2 regions of the Scandinavium manionii genome follow, and region 1 is predicted to be linked to the other one. Evidence: predicted binding sites of a transcription regulator. Region 1 holds the regulator's gene; the other holds the start of a gene.
The links. Region 1 encodes CRP, which controls carbon source genes, mostly activating them, when cyclic AMP is high. Its sites were predicted from a motif close to ATGTGANNNNNNTCACAT; they were not measured.

Region 1 (8,088 bases):
GGATTCAGTGGTGCGTTCGATGGAAGATTACATTAACTACATTACGCCGCAATTCTCCCGGACGCATATCAACTTCCAGCGTGTGCCGACCGTCGACACCTCCAACCCGTTTGCGGCAAAGGGCATTCCGTCACTGGATGAGAGCTTTGTGGTTATCCATTTCCAGAATCTGGGCGATATTGATTTCCCCTGGCTGTTGGCGATGTTGCAGGGTTCTTTCATTTCTCACATGAACACGTTGGTGGTACCAGGCGGGAAAATGGGGCTGGCGATGGAATTGATTATGTCACCGCTGGTCGAGCGGTTGATGGAAGGCAAAAAGATCGGTTAACGTTTTTGCCGGATGGCGCGTTGCTTATCCGGCCTTACGCCCGGTCAGCACAGCGCCACCGGGCAGTACTCTTACCCTTCGATCACTTCAAACGAATGGGTAATCTTCGCCGCTTTTTCCAGCATCAACGCTACAGAGCAGTATTTCTCCGCAGACAAATCTACCGCACGCGACACTGCAGCGTCTTTCAGGTCTTTACCGGTCACAATGAAGTGCAAATTGATGTGGGTGAACAAGCGTGGCGCTTCTTCGCGACGCTCGGAAGTCAGCTTCACTTCGCAGTCGGTCACGTCATGACGGCCTTTTTGCAGAATAGACACCACGTCAATCGCGCTGCAACCACCCGCGGCCATCAGTACCATTTCCATCGGGCTTGGGGCTTTATCGCCAGAGTTACCATCCATCATAATCTGGTGGCCAGAAGCTGACTCACCCAGGAAGGTTAACCCCTCAACCCATTTCACACGCGCTTGCATATTTGTTAACTCCAGAGTAGCAATTTTCCTGACAGATTACGCGCACATAACAATTCTCGCAACGGAAGGCGACGCGCATCATGCTGAAGCGAGACACCAGGAGACAGGCGACAAAAGCTATGCTAAAACAGTCGGGCTGCTACAGTAATACATTGAAGTAATGCGTGTATGCAGAGAACATCACATTACAGGCTGCAGTAAAATCCGACAGCCGACTTCCCAGGCACAGGGAAGGATACGATTGCAAAGCCAGTGGCAGTGTCGTGTCTGCCATTGGAGACAGCTTATAACAGAGGATAACCGCGCATGGTGCTTGGCAAACCGCAAACAGACCCTACCCTTGAATGGTTCTTGTCTCATTGCCATATTCATAAGTACCCATCGAAGAGCACGCTGATTCACCAGGGTGAAAAAGCAGAAACGCTGTACTACATCGTGAAAGGTTCTGTTGCAGTACTCATCAAGGATGAAGAAGGTAAAGAGATGATCCTCTCTTACCTCAACCAGGGCGATTTCATCGGTGAGCTTGGCCTGTTCGAAGAAGGTCAGGAGCGTAGTGCCTGGGTTCGGGCGAAAACCGCTTGTGAAGTGGCAGAAATTTCTTATAAAAAATTCCGTCAGCTTATCCAGGTGAACCCGGATATCCTGATGCGCCTCTCTTCTCAGATGGCAAATCGTCTGCAGGTCACCTCTGAAAAAGTAGGCAACCTGGCATTCCTCGACGTCACCGGCCGTATCGCGCAGACGCTGCTGAATCTGGCGAAACAGCCTGATGCAATGACCCACCCGGACGGTATGCAAATTAAAATTACCCGTCAGGAAATCGGTCAGATCGTCGGCTGCTCCCGCGAAACCGTTGGCCGCATTCTAAAAATGCTCGAAGATCAGAACCTGATCTCCGCCCACGGTAAAACTATCGTGGTTTACGGTACCCGCTAAGCTAGCTGAACGGCGTATTGCCCCTGCAGTACGCCGTTTTTGTCTCTTCCCCGATGTGGCGCAGGCTGATTTATCACCCGGAAATTAACTATGCACTGCGGCAAACGCTGGTGTTATGTACCCCCGTGGCTATCGGTCTGGTGCTCGGTTACCTCAAGTACGGTCTGCTGTTCTCGTTAGTCCCCGCCTGCTGCAACATTGCCGGGCTGGACACACCGCATAAACGTTTCTTCAAACGCCTGATTATTGGCGGCTCGCTGTTTGCGGGCTGTAGCCTCGCAGTTCAACTGCTGCTGGCGCACACCGTGCCTTTACCGCTGATCCTGACCGGGCTGGCGCTGCTGCTCGGCGTCACCGCAGAAATCAGTTCGCTTCACGCCCGATTACTGCCCGCCTCGCTCATTGCGGCCATCTTTACGCTCAGCCTTGCGGGGAATATGCCGGTCTGGGAACCGCTGCTCATCTACGCCCTCGGCACACTATGGTATGGCTTGTTCAACTGGTTCTGGTTCTGGATGTGGCGCGAACAGCCGCTACGTGAATCCCTGAGCCTGCTGTATCGGCAGCTGGCCGATTACTGTGAAGCCAAATACAGCCTGCTGACTCAACACACCGATCCGGAAAAAGCACTGCCGCCGTTGCTCAGCCGCCAGCAGAAAGCAGTCGACCTGATTACCCAGTGCTATCAACAAATGCACATGCTGGCCGCCAATCAGAATCACGAATATAAGCGCCTGCTGCGCGCCTTCCAGATTGGCCTCGATTTGCAGGAGCACATTTCCGTCAGCCTGCACCAACCCGCCGAAGTCCAAAAACTGGTTGAACGCAGCCACGCCGAAGCGGTGATCCGCTGGAATGCACAGACCATTGCGGCGCGCCTGCGTGTGATGGCGGATGACATTCTCTACCACCGATTTCCACAGCGTTTCAACATGGACAAGCAGATTGGCGCGCTGGAAAAAATTGCACGTCAGCATCCGGATAATCCGGTCGGGCAGTTCTGTGCCTGGCACTTCAGCCGAATCGCTCGCGTGCTGCGCCTTCAGCGACCGCTCTATCCACGCAACCTGATGGCCGATAACGAACGTCGCCTGCCGCTGTTTGCCGCGCTGAAAAGCTATCTGTCGCTAAAATCCCCGGCGTTGCGCAGTGCGGCGCGAATCAGCGTCATGCTGAGTATCGCCAGCCTGATGGGCGCGGCGCTGCATCTGCCGAAACCGTACTGGATCCTGATGACCGTTCTGCTGGTCACGCAAAACGGCTACGGCGCAACGCGGGTCAGGATTTTCCACCGCGCAGCGGGCACGCTTGCCGGGTTGGTGATAGCCGCAGGCACGCTGCACTTTCACGTGCCGGAAGGCTACACGCTGGCATCAATGTTAGTCATCACCCTGGCGAGCTACCTGATCATTCGCAAGAGCTACGGCTGGGCAACGGTCGGCTTTACGGTCACTGCGGTGTACACCATTCAGCTGCTGACCCTGAACGGTGAACATTTCATTCTGGCCCGTTTTGTCGACACGGTGATTGGCTGTCTGATTGCCTTCGGCGGGATGGTCTGGCTTTGGCCACAGTGGCAAAGCGGGCTGTTACGCAAAAACGCACAGCAGGCGCTGGAAGCGGATCAGGAGGCTATCCGACTGATTCTCAGCAACGATCCTCAGGCTCCAACGCTGGCCTATCAGCGGATGCGGGTGAATCAGGCGCACAACGCGCTGTTCAACTCGCTGAACCAGGCGATGCAGGAGCCCGGCTTTAACTCGCATTATCTGGCAGACATGAAGCTGTGGGTCACGCACAGCCAGTTTATCGTCGAACACATCAACGCGATGACGACGCTGGCGCGCGAGCACAACATGCTGACTGAAGATTTGGCCGAACGCTATTTGCAGTCCTGCGAGATTGCTCTGCAGCGCTGCCAGCAGCGACTGGAGTATGACGAGCCGGGGGGAAGTGGCGATGCGAATATCATGGAATCGCCGGAGGCGCTCTCCCACGGACCGTTAAGCACCGTGGAACAGCATTTACAACGCATTCTGGGCCATCTGAATTCGATGCACACCATCTCGTCAGTGGCCTGGCGCCAGCGCCCACATCACGGTAGCTGGCTTAAACGTCAGGCATAAACCGTCAGCCGACTATCTTCTTCACGGCTGCCGCAAAGCGCACCATCCCTTCATCGATATCCGCGTCTTCCACCACCAGCGACGGCGCAAAGCGCATTACGTCAGGCCCGGCATTCAACACCATCACGCCCTCATGAGCAGCAGCGTGCAGGAAATCACGAGCGCGACCTTTGTACTGTGGTTTCAGCTCGGCACCAATCAGCAGCCCCATGCCGCGAACATCGCTGAACACATCAAATTCCGCATCAATTTTCTGCAAATGCTTCACAAAACGTTCGCGTTTGGCGTTCACGCCGCCCAGTACTTCCGGCGTATTGATGATATCAAACGCCGCTCCGGCTACCGCACATGCCAGCGGATTCCCGCCGTAGGTAGAGCCGTGAGAACCAACATGGAACGCGCTGGCAATCTCTTCCGTGGTCAGCACCACGCTTACCGGGAAACCGCCACCCAGCGCTTTAGCACTGGTCAGGATATCCGGCGTCACGCCATAATACTGGTAGGCGAACAGCGAACCGGTACGCCCCATGCCACTCTGCACTTCGTCAAAGACCAGCAGCGCCTGGTGTTCATCACACAGTTCACGTAGCCCTTTGAGGAATTCCGGGGTCGCCGCCAGCACGCCGCCTTCACCCTGGATGGGCTCAACCACTACCGCACAGGTGTGATCGTCCATCACGGCTTTCACCGCATGCAGATCGTTAAACGGAACGTGGATGATATCCGCTGGCTTTGGCCCAAAGCCGTCGGAGTATTTTGCCTGTCCGCCCACGGAAACCGTGAAGAATGAGCGGCCGTGGAACGCATTATTGAAAGCAATGATTTTGCTTTTATACGGGCTGTGGCGCGTGGAAGCGTAATGACGCGCCAGTTTGAACGCGGTTTCGTTGGCTTCGGTACCGGAGTTCATGAACACCACACGCTCGGCAAACGTCGAGGCCACCAGCTTACGCCCCAGCTTCAACGCCGGTTCGTTGGTAAACACATTGCTGGTGTGCCACAGGGTTTCGCCCTGGCTTTTCAGCGCCTCAACCAGTGCCGGGTGGCAATGCCCCAGCGCCGTCACCGCAATACCGCCCGCAAAATCAACGTACTCTTTACCTTGCTGATCCCACACGCGACTGCCGTTGCCTTTCACCGGAATAAAATCCGCCGGGGCATAAATGGGCAGGATCACTTCATCAAATGTGGCACGGGTAATTGCAGCCTGTTCAGTCGCCATGATAATCCTCTTACGCAGCAATGATTATGAAATAATAATCACAAAATATGCATAATAAATCACTTCATGGCAAGATGAATTATCGCTTGAGGAAGTTTTTTAGAAGTTGATGCCCCTGCTCGCTAAGGATACTTTCCGGGTGAAACTGCACCCCTTCCAGGTCCCATTCGCGATGGAGAATCCCCATAATTTCGCCCGTTTCGCTCAGCGCAGTGATGTCAAATTCCGCAGGCAACGTGGGCGGGTCAATGACCAGAGAGTGATAGCGCGTAACGGTGAGAGGATTATTCAGTCCGCCGAATACGCCTGCGCCGGTATGCGTCACCGGGGAAGTTTTGCCATGCATGACTTTTGCCGCCCGCACGATAGTGGCGCCAAAAACCTGGGCGATGGCCTGATGACCGAGGCAAACGCCGAGGATTGGGATTTTGCCCGCGTAAAGACGAATCACATCGAGTGAAATCCCGGACTCATCTGGCGTGCAGGGGCCGGGGGAAATCACGATTTTATCAGGAGACAACCGGGCGACTTCATCCAGCGTGATGTCATCGTTTCGCCTGACCTGCACCTCGGCACCCAGCTCGCAAAAGTACTGGTAAAGATTCCAGGTGAACGAATCGTAGTTATCAATAAGCAGGATCATAGCGGCTCCGGTGACAGCAAACCGCGCTATTCTACTCAGTTTCCTGCGCTTCGCTCACCACTTTAGTGAACAGCGTCATCAACGGCTGTAAATCACCCATCGTCCCGCTCTGGTTCGCCTGACTCCACGTTTGCGGGTCGACTACGCTCCAGTCCAGCACGTAGCCCGCGTGGATCGCCAGCTGCTCGAAGAACACGCGCTGCGCCCGGCCACTGCCGACAAAGAACGGATGCAACACATTAATTTCACAGTAATAGTGCGCCAGGCGCTTAATGAACTCTTCTTTGGGAAGTGCGACGAGGTAATGCTCATCTTCCAGCGCCTGCATCAGGTCGTTGCCTTCGTTTTCGATGTATTCGAAATGGCAGAAACGGGTATCACCCTTGGAAATATCAACCTCACGCAGTTCTCCTGCCCAATCCCAGGCATCCTGGAAAAGCTGCTGGTGAATAGCGCATAACCACGGCAAACCGCGATGCAGTGGACCAAGCTCAAGCGTGGCGACTCGCTGTGCAAAGAGCGCGTCCTGTGCGTGGGGTTCGGGCACGTCCAGCCGACAACTGGCCTCAAACGAGCGACCACGCCGCTGTTCCCATAGACGAATTTTTTGCTTATCGGTGAGCTTTTTCATCTGGACCTCCCTGACAGTTCCGCTTTTGCCACAAGTATAAGCAGCAATTTCGGGTTATGCAGGAAGGCCCGAGTCAGGAAGGATTACGGCAGGACTTTCGCAGAGAGGATAACGACCGGTTTTGTCGGCACATTCTGGTAAGGGCCGACGTCATGGGAAGCCACCTGGGAAATTTTGTCGGCAACGTCCATGCCTTTCACAACTTTACCAAACACCGCATATCCAAAATCACGCTGGCCGTGGTCGAGGAACGCATTGTCTGCGACGTTGATGAAGAACTGGCTGGTTGCGCTGTCTTTGTCGGCAGTACGCGCCATGGAAACGGTGCCGCGGGTGTTACGCAGGCCATTGTCGCCTTCATTTTTGATAGGTGGATTAGGCTGTTTCTGCTGCATCTGCTCGGTGAAACCGCCGCCCTGGATCATAAAGCCCGGGATCACACGGTGAAACGTTGTGTTGTTATAGAAACCACTGTTCACGTAGCTCACGAAGTTCTCAACGGAAATCGGGGCTTTCTGGCTGTTCAGCTCCAGCTCAATATTACCGGCGGAGGTGGTCAGCAATACGTGCGGATCTGCTTTTGCCGCCATGGCTGCAGGTGAGATTGCCGAAATTGCAAGTACAGCCGCGACGGCAGCCAGAGTAGATTTGAGCATGTGAATTCCTTAAACGGGAACGAGAGAGCCTGCGAATCGCTTGATTCTAAAAGGCTCTCGACTCGCAGACCAGCCTTTTACTAAAGTTTACTCAACAGAAACAGTTGTAACCTGGTGGGGAGTGTAAGAGGCATTGCAAAAGTGTGACAAATATCACCATTAATTATTAATTATTTCATCGTTTTCAGAATAAATATTTGCCTCGGTCACTGTAATGCATAAAATCTGTCCACCCCTCGCATTGTCAATGCGTTTTACAGTTCTATTCACAGGCCAGTCATGACTAACAGCAATCGCATCAAGCTCACATGGATCAGCTTTTTCTCCTACGCGCTCACCGGCGCGTTGGTGATCGTCACCGGAATGGTGATGGGAAATATCGCCGATTATTTCCACCTGCCGGTTTCCAGCATGAGCAACACCTTCACCTTCCTGAACGCCGGGATCCTGATTTCTATCTTCCTGAACGCCTGGCTGATGGAAATCGTACCGCTGAAAACGCAGCTGCGTTTCGGCTTTATCCTGATGGTGCTTGCCGTCGCCGGTCTGATGACCAGCCATAGCCTCGCATTGTTCTCTGCCTCAATGTTCGTTCTGGGGCTGGTCAGCGGGATTACTATGTCGATCGGGACATTCCTCATCACTCACATGTACGAAGGCCGTCAGCGCGGCGCACGCCTGCTGTTTACCGACTCCTTCTTCAGCATGGCGGGGATGATTTTCCCGATGGTTGCTGCATGGCTGCTGGCGCGTAGCATTGAATGGTATTGGGTGTACGCCTGCATCGGTCTGGTGTACGTCGCGATTTTCGTCCTGACTTTCGGCTGTGACTTCCCGGTTCTGGGCAAAAAAGCCGAGCAGAGCGCGCTGCCGGTCGCTAAAGAAAAATGGGGCATTGGCGTTCTGTTCCTGTCCGTGGCGGCGCTGTGCTACATCCTCGGCCAGTTGGGCTTTATCTCCTGGGTGCCGGAATACGCGAAAAGCCTGGGCATGAGCCTGAGTGATGCGGGCCAGCTGGTGAGTGATTTCTGGATGTCTTACATGTTCGGCATGTGGGCGTTTAG
Region 2 (8,088 bases), on a different contig from region 1:
ACCTCTTTAATAATTTGTTCGCAGGCAGTAGAAAAACCAATCGTGTAATCGCTGCCGTAGACGTCATTATCGATGGTCATGCCGACGCCGAAGCAATTAACGCCGTACTCACTAAGGTGGTGAAGAAACTGTAATGAACCATCACCGCCCGCCATAATAAGCACATCAATATGCAGGGCTTTAAGCTGCCTGGCGATGGTTTCATATTCAGAGGCCATCAATTTACGGCTGGTTCTACCCGAAGACATAATCGGAATGGCGGCAACAGAAAAGTCCACTAAATCACGTAGAGAAATAGCCTGATGCGTATTTTTCAATAGACCAGCAATACCACCATTAAATAAGATGATATCTGCCCGCGCGAGTCGTGACACTTGAAATACAAAATTATTTATCCCTGTCACATCTCCGCCACTAATTACCATGCCGATTTTCATGAGCGTCACCCCGTTTAATTTCCTGACAATGATTTTTCCTTTTAACAAGCCCTAAATTTGCAATGAAAGTCACAAATTTGTCATTCCCGTACCCATCACAGGTATTGACAGATGCCTGGAAAGACTCATTTTTGTGAATTTAATCACATTTAATCTTTTATTCACGAGCTGATTAATTGACTTTTATTTCAATAGATTACTGCGCATCTTTTCGTGTTCTGTTTTCGGTTTTTCACACGCGGGGAACGCACGTAAAACGCGCTTTAAAAAATGTGAGTTATCACACAGTTTTTCTGCGTAACTGAATAAAAGAGAGGGATAACGGAGAGATTTGGCGTATTAAAAAGGCGACTCACGCCGCCCTTTAGATCTGAAATCGTATTGGTTTACTGTTGTTCCCGGCCCACCAGCAGCGTGGTCAGCGTAAACGACAGCACTAGCGCAATTACCACGCCCGACAGCGCAAAGACAAAATACGGGCCGATATAGGCCGGTAAACTGAAAATGCTCGACAAAATGTAGCCGTACAGGCGCACACCGAAGAACGCGATAAACGCCGAGGCTACTGAACTGGCGATCGTTGCGGCGATAAAGGCCTTTTTATAGCGCGTCAGCACGCCAAACAGCGCCGGTTCGGTAATGCCGAGCAGCGCGGAAACCGCCGCCGATAGCGTCACCGTACGGTCCTGGCGATCCTTGCTCAAACGCCAGATAGCAAACGTCGCCCCGGCAATCGCCATATTGGCCATAAACATCATCGGCATCAGCATGTCGTAGCCGCGATCGCTGAAGTTTTGCAGGGCAATCGGCGTCATTGCGTGATGCATCCCGGTCAGGATCGCCACGGGACGGATCGCCCCCACCACCAGCCCGGCAAAGCTCGCTGACACGCTGAACAGGCCTTCGATAAACAGCGCCAGCCCTTTACCCAGCCAGATGCCAATCGGACCAATCACCACCAATGCCGCCAGCGCGCCGATAAACAGCGTCAGCGTTGGCGTGAATACCGTTTTCAGCACCTCAGGCATGATGCTGTCGACCCATTTGTGGATGTATTTCAGCGCCAGCACCGAGAAAATTACCGGAATAACGCTCGATGAATAGTTAAACACCGACACCGGGATCGCGTTCATCAGCCACAGCGCGGAAGCCGCATCCGGCTGGTGCGTCGCCAGCGCCTTTGCCGCGTCGATTAAGGTCGGATACATCAGGCAAGCCGCCACCGCGGCCGCGAGGTATTCATTGGTTTTGAAGATTTTCGCTGCGGAAACCGCCAGGAAAAACGGCAGGAAATAGAACACGCCGCTGGCGATAAGGTCGATGACCATCACCGTTTCACTTTTCGGCGACACCACTTTCAGCGCAATTAATCCAGCCAGCAAACCTTTGATCATCCCGGCCCCGGCAATCGCTGGCACAATCGGACCAAACACGCCAGAGACGGTATCCATAAACAGCGACACCAGGCTTTTTCGCCCTTTCGCGTCCGACGCGGCTGGCGCATCACGCTGGCCCAGCGTTTCCTGCAATTGCTCATACCAGCCGTTCACTTTCGGACCAATGATTATCTGGAACTGATCGCTTTGTAATTGGGCGCCCAGCACGCCGGGCAGCTTCTTAATTTCGCTCTGTTCGATTTTGCTATCATCAATTAAATCAAAGCGTAAACGGGTCATGCAGTGCCAGACTTTATTGATATTATCTTGCCCACCGACCAGCTGAATAATCCGGGCGATGGCGTCTCGCGTCCCCATAGTGACTCCTGCGAAGTGTACTTGTTTTGGTTATCCGGATGGTAATCAAGCCCACCACGTAAAACAAACCAATAAAATTTGAAGGCCCTCACACTTCTCGATCTAATTAGCCATCAATGTCGTTTCGAGGCACAATTGGTCTGGTTTTTAATTCAATTAACCCTCTATTTCAGACCAAAATATTTATTCCAGAAAAAGGTTTACCTGCCCCTAAAAATAGGGCGAAGATAAATCATCAATCATGTTCTTTTTCTGTCTCAGACAGGGAGCTTTTTTCCGTGCAACCGACGCTTATTACCGCTATCGACTGCTTCATCACCCGCCCCGACCGCCATAATCTGGTAACGGTGCGCATTACCACTGACAAAGGCGTTACCGGCCTCGGCTGCGCCACATTTCAGCAGCGCCCTCTGGCGGTCAAAACGCTGGTCGATGAATACCTGCGCCCGCTGCTGATGGGCCGCGACGCCAATAATATCGAAGATCTCTGGCAGATGATGAACGTCAACGCCTACTGGCGTAACGGCCCGGCGATGAACAACGCCATGGCCGGGGTTGATATGGCGCTGTGGGATATCAAAGCGCGGCTGGCGAATATGCCGCTGTACCAGCTGCTGGGCGGGAAATCCCGGGATGCGATCGCCGCCTATTCGCACGCCAGCGGTGAAACGCTGGCACAGCTGTACGTCGCTGTCGATGGGTTGCTGGAAAAGGGCTATCGCCACATTCGCTGCCAGCTCGGCTTTTATGGCGGCACCCCGACGGAATTGCATGCGCCGGAAAACCCCTCGTCCGGCGCATGGTTCTGCCAGGACCAGTACATGCGTAACACGGTGGAAATGTTCCGCGCCCTGCGCGAACGCTACGGCCACCGTTTCCATATTCTGCATGACGTCCACGAACGCCTGTTCCCGCAGCAGGCGGTGCAGTTAGCCAAACAGCTTGAACCCTACCAGCCGTACTTTATTGAAGACATTTTGCCGCCTCAGCAAACCCCGTGGCTGGCACAAATTCGTCAGCAGAGCAGCGTTCCGCTGGCGCTGGGCGAGCTGTTCAACAACCCTGCGGAATGGCACGACGTAATTGTGAACCGGCAGATCGATTTTATTCGCTGCCACGTATCTCAGATTGGCGGGATCACCCCGGCGCTGAAGCTGGCGGTGCTGTGTCAGGCCTTTGGCGTGCGGCTGGCGTGGCATGGTCCTGGCGACATGACGCCGATTGGCGTGGCGGTGAATACGCATCTGAATATTCATCTCCACAACGCCGCGATTCAGGAATATATTCCGCGCTCGGCCACCACCGACGCGGTATTCCCCGGCGCACCGGAAGTTAAAGATGGCTACGTATATCCGCCGCAGGCCAACGGCATTGGCGTCGATTTCAACGAAGCGCTGGCCCTCGCGCATCCGGTGGTTTACCGCCCGCATGAATGGACCCAAAGCCGCCTGCCAGACGGCGCGCTGCACACGCCGTAATCAGCCTGGCTGCTGGCGGAATGCGAGGTTATCGCGGTTATGCGGGATCACGTAGGTGCAGGTGTAGTTGATATCGATAATATCGCTGACGGCGTAGACCTGCCCACCCGCCAGAATGCCACGGTTATTGATGAGCATCGCCGGGCTGCCCTTTTTGCAGCCCAATAATTCTGCCTGTTCCCGACTAACGTTTACCGCCCGATACGTCGTGAGCATGTGCGAAATTTGGTAGCCCTTTTCCAGAACATATTGCTGTAACGATCGTTCGATAACCTGCTGATTGAGGTCAGCGAACGTCGTCGACGGCATGCGCGACACCTCGATTTGCACTGGGCTGTCGTCCACATAGCGCAGACGACAAAACTGCCAGATAAAATCATCATCCGTTAGCCCGAATATCTGTTGCTCCTCGCGATTCGGGCGTTTTTTATGCAGGCTTATCATCCGATAACGCATCTGGTCGAAACGCTTTTCGGTAATCGAGTTGTACACCAGCGGATTATTTCGCGCCTGTTCGTTAATCCAGCATCCCGATCCCTGCACAATTCTGACGATGCCAATACTCGCCAGCTTTTCCAGCGCCTGACGTACCGTAAAGCGCGACACGCCGTATTCTTCCGCCAGCTGTCGTTCAGGCGGCAATTTGCGCGGGGCCGCATCACCCTGCTGATAAATTTTGCTGAGCAGATCCTGCGTGACGAACTCATTTTTTTTCATCGCCGCTTCCCAAATTAGTCCTTTGAAAAAAGACAGTTAACCCTATCATTGCATATAATTGGCAGAACATGATGAATTCAGCGCTGAAAGGAAAACAGGCCCATGACAAGTAAAAGAACGATCGGTCTGGTCGTGGGCGTGCTAATCCTCTCGGTCCTGTTACCGGTCACGCTCAGTGTGTGGCTCGCGCATTATCAGGCAGAAAAAGAGTTTAATCATGACCTCAACCAATATGGTGAACGCACCATATTGCGCACGCATCTGGTAGTGGAACAGGCTAAATCGGCACTGCAAGAAATTGACACCTTTCAGGGCCGGATCTGTAGCCCTGAACATCTGCAGGCAATGCGGCGCGCGTCCTATACGCACCGTGATATCCAGGAAGTCTTATCGCTCAATGGCATGAAGCCGGAATGTTCTTCCCTGGAAAGCCACAGCAGCGAAATGCAGTTTCCGCCGACCAACCGCCGGACCCCGGATGGCTATCGCGTTTGGCTGACCAACAGCAACGACTTGGGCATCAATCATGACATGGTGGCACTGGCGAGCCAACGGCATATGGTGATGATTGATCCCGGTTCATTTGTCGACGTTGTGCCCTTCGCGCAATGGACTATCAACACCGTGTTGATTGGCAGCCAGAGCGGCCGCATTGTCGCCCAAAGCGCACCGTTTGACCTGTTGCTATGGCAGCAGGAGCGCCACAAAGGCAACCACACCTTTGAGCACGACGGTATGCTTTACAACCTGCGCGACTACCCGGATATCGGCTTATCGCAGGTGGTCTGGGCTCCTGTTGCGCCGCTGACCGACAAATGGCACCAGCAATTACTGCTGTGGCTGCCGCTCGGCGTGTTAATCAGCGGGCTCGCATCGCTGCTGATTTTGCGCATGGTGCGCAATCTGCAATCGCCCTATCACCGTATGCTCGACGCCATAAATACCCGCAGCCTCGACGTGTATTATCAGCCGATTGTCTCGTTACGCTCGAGCCGGATCGTTGGCGCAGAAGCCCTGGCCCGCTGGCGACAGCCGGACGGCACCTTTTTGTCACCGGAGATTTTCGTTCCGCTGGCTGAACAAACCGGGCTGATTACGCGCCTCACCGGCCTTATCGTCGAGAAAGTATTTGAGGATTTGGGTCCGTGGCTGAAGCAGCATCCGACACAGCACGTCTCAATCAATCTCGATCCGCAGGATTTGATCACCACGCGGCTGCCCGCCCAACTCGCCCAGCAGTTAAACAAATGGAGTTTAACGCCCTCACAGGTGGCGTTAGAGCTCACTGAACGCAGCTTTATCGATTTGAAAAACAGTGCCAGCACCCTGAGCCAGCTGCGTCAGGCAGGATATGCGCTGTACATCGATGATTTCGGCACTGGCTATTCCAGTCTCAGCTATCTGCAAAATCTCGACGTCGACATCATCAAAATCGATAAGTCATTTGTCGATGCACTGGAGTTTAAAAACGTCACCCCGCACATCATTGAAATGGCTAAAGCATTGCAGCTGGCGATGGTGGCAGAAGGGGTGGAAACTGAGTGCCAGCGCCGCTGGCTGGCGGAGCATGGCGTGCAGTTTGGTCAGGGCTGGCTGTTCTGCAAAGCGCTACCGAAGGCGGAATTCATTACCTGGGCGCAGGAAAACCTCGCACAGGAATGAACGATCCTTTTTCACACCGACGGCTCGACAAACGTCACCTGTTCACCAAAGTGTCCTGAATAAAACGGCTGGCGGCACGCCGCACAGCCGTATTCATCATTTACTCATCGAGGATCGGGGCGAAGCCGCCGTAAATCATCCGTTTACCATCAAACGGCATGCTGTCGCCCATCTCTTTCATCCGCGGATCGGCCATCATCTTCGCGTTGGCCGCATCCCGAACCTCTTTCGAGGGGTATTCAATCCAGCTGAAAACCACTTCTTCATTGTCTTCGGCTTTTACCGCCATGCGAAAATCGGTCAGCTTGCCGTCCGGCACATCGTCTGCCCAACATTCCACCACGCGAGTTGCACCAAACTCTTTAAACAGCAGTGCCGCCTTTGCCGCCAGCGCGATATACGCCTCCTTTTTGTCCGCAGGCACGGCAACGACAAAACCATCAACATACTTCATGAGATAACCTCCGAAGTGAACGGTGCGGCCAGCGTGTCTGACCGCATCCGGCGTTGATAAGTTTAGTCGCGACGCCAGCTGAACGCATAACGCAGGCGGCGCGATGGCAGCAGGAATTCTGGCGATACGCTCGGGCTCCATGAATCGTCACCGCCGACGCCCATGTGGAACGCGTCCAGGTTCAGCCAGCAGCCCGCTTCTTCACGCAGTAAATGCTGATGGCTCACCTCATGCAGTTGCTGTTGACTATAGCGGCTCAGGCCAAAATGGAACGCGCCCTGCCAGAGATTATCGCTGTAGCGCAGTTCGCGGGTGTCGCAGCGCAGGCCATTTTCAGTGGGGAAAATATACGGCGTATGCAGTTTTTCAAGCGGTAACGTCCAGCGCCCCTGACGCGCGGCAAGCTTTCTGTCGGGGTAGTTTTCATGCGGTCCAAGGCCCAGCCACGATGCCTCTGGCGCAATGTGGACCAGCTGACAGCACAGGCCGATGCGCGAAGGCTCAGGGATATCGGTCGCCACGGTGACGTCGATTTCTGCGTGTAGTATGCCGTCGTCGTCGACGCGCCAGCACTTATCCGAGATAAACAGCGTTTTCTGCTGATGCTCCCAAACGTGGCGCGTGTGAATCACCACCTCATCGCCCTGCTGGCGGGCTTCACAATGCAGCAGACGGGCATTCATGGCGTACAGCCCGGCGGCCTTCCAGCGTTCAACCCAGGCGTTCGGATCGATGCGCGTGGCTTCGCTGACGCCAATATCGTTATCCAGTGGCGCGCGGGTGAAGTTATCCATCACTGGCGTCAATAATCCCGGCTGCTCGTCACGCCACCACTGGCTCAGGTGTCCGCTTTCCCGGCAAAAAGCCCAGCGCTGGCTACCGTGGGTGACGGTGAAAGCTTTTTCACTCACGGCCAGCTCCGGTGCATAACCCGCAACATGCGGGGCAGGCACGGCGAGCGGCGCGGGCAGCGGCCATTGGTCCCAGGCGCAAAGATGATTGGCCTCAGACCAGGCTGTGGCATCGGTCTGCCACACCTCGACGTTCAGCCAAATTTCACCCTCGCCCGCGGGCAGCGTCATGTCCGAAAGCTCAAGCAACTGGCTGCTCTGCGGCGCCAGATTCAATTCGCATTCGCCTTCGGCCAGACGTTCACCATCGCGCGAAATCCACCAGCATAAACGCTCGTTATCGCTGTGGCGGAACAAGTATTCGCTGCAGATTTCCACACGCAGCGGCGCGAGCGAATGCAGACAGAACTGGAAAAACTGCTGCGCGCGTTTGGCTTCAAACAACGCCGGATGCGGCGTGCGATCCGGGAAAACCAGGCCGTTCATGCAGAACTGGCGATCATTGGGCGTGTCGCCAAAATCTCCCCCGTAGGCCCAAAATGTCTGCCCATCGGAATCGGTTTTACACAGCGCCTGATCGACCCAGTCCCAGACGAATCCGCCCTGTAAACGTGGGAACTCGCGGAACGCCTGCCAGTATTTGGCAAATCCGCCAAAGCTATTGCCCATCGCATGGGCGTATTCACAAAGGATCAGCGGTCGCGATTCTTCCGGCAGACCGATCCATTTTTTCAG

Region 2: a site for CRP is predicted at 2,268-2,285, ahead of MUU51_RS21070 (enolase C-terminal domain-like protein). Genes of this name have one in related genera too.

What each region holds. Positions count from the first base shown of each region.
Region 1 covers NZ_JALIGC010000037.1:392,112-400,199, reverse strand. The annotation lists gene MUU51_RS11615 (phosphoribulokinase) at 1-331, shown strand, start outside; gene MUU51_RS11610 (OsmC family protein) at 403-807, opposite strand; gene crp (cAMP-activated global transcriptional regulator CRP) at 1,114-1,746, shown strand; gene MUU51_RS11600 (YccS/YhfK family putative transporter) at 1,800-3,872, shown strand; gene argD (bifunctional acetylornithine/succinyldiaminopimelate transaminase) at 3,877-5,094, opposite strand; gene pabA (aminodeoxychorismate synthase component 2) at 5,174-5,737, opposite strand; gene MUU51_RS11585 (putative adenosine monophosphate-protein transferase Fic) at 5,769-6,368, opposite strand; gene ppiA (peptidylprolyl isomerase A) at 6,452-7,024, opposite strand; gene tsgA (MFS transporter TsgA) at 7,304-8,088, shown strand, end outside.
Region 2 covers NZ_JALIGC010000040.1:700,418-708,505, forward strand. The annotation lists gene MUU51_RS21060 (6-phosphofructokinase) at 1-437, opposite strand, end outside; gene MUU51_RS21065 (PTS transporter subunit EIIC) at 824-2,191, opposite strand; gene MUU51_RS21070 (enolase C-terminal domain-like protein) at 2,470-3,669, shown strand; gene MUU51_RS21075 (GntR family transcriptional regulator) at 3,670-4,386, opposite strand; gene pdeB (cyclic di-3',5'-guanosine monophosphate phosphodiesterase PdeB) at 4,489-6,048, shown strand; gene MUU51_RS21085 (DUF1428 domain-containing protein) at 6,149-6,502, opposite strand; gene MUU51_RS21090 (beta-galactosidase) at 6,565-8,088, opposite strand, start outside.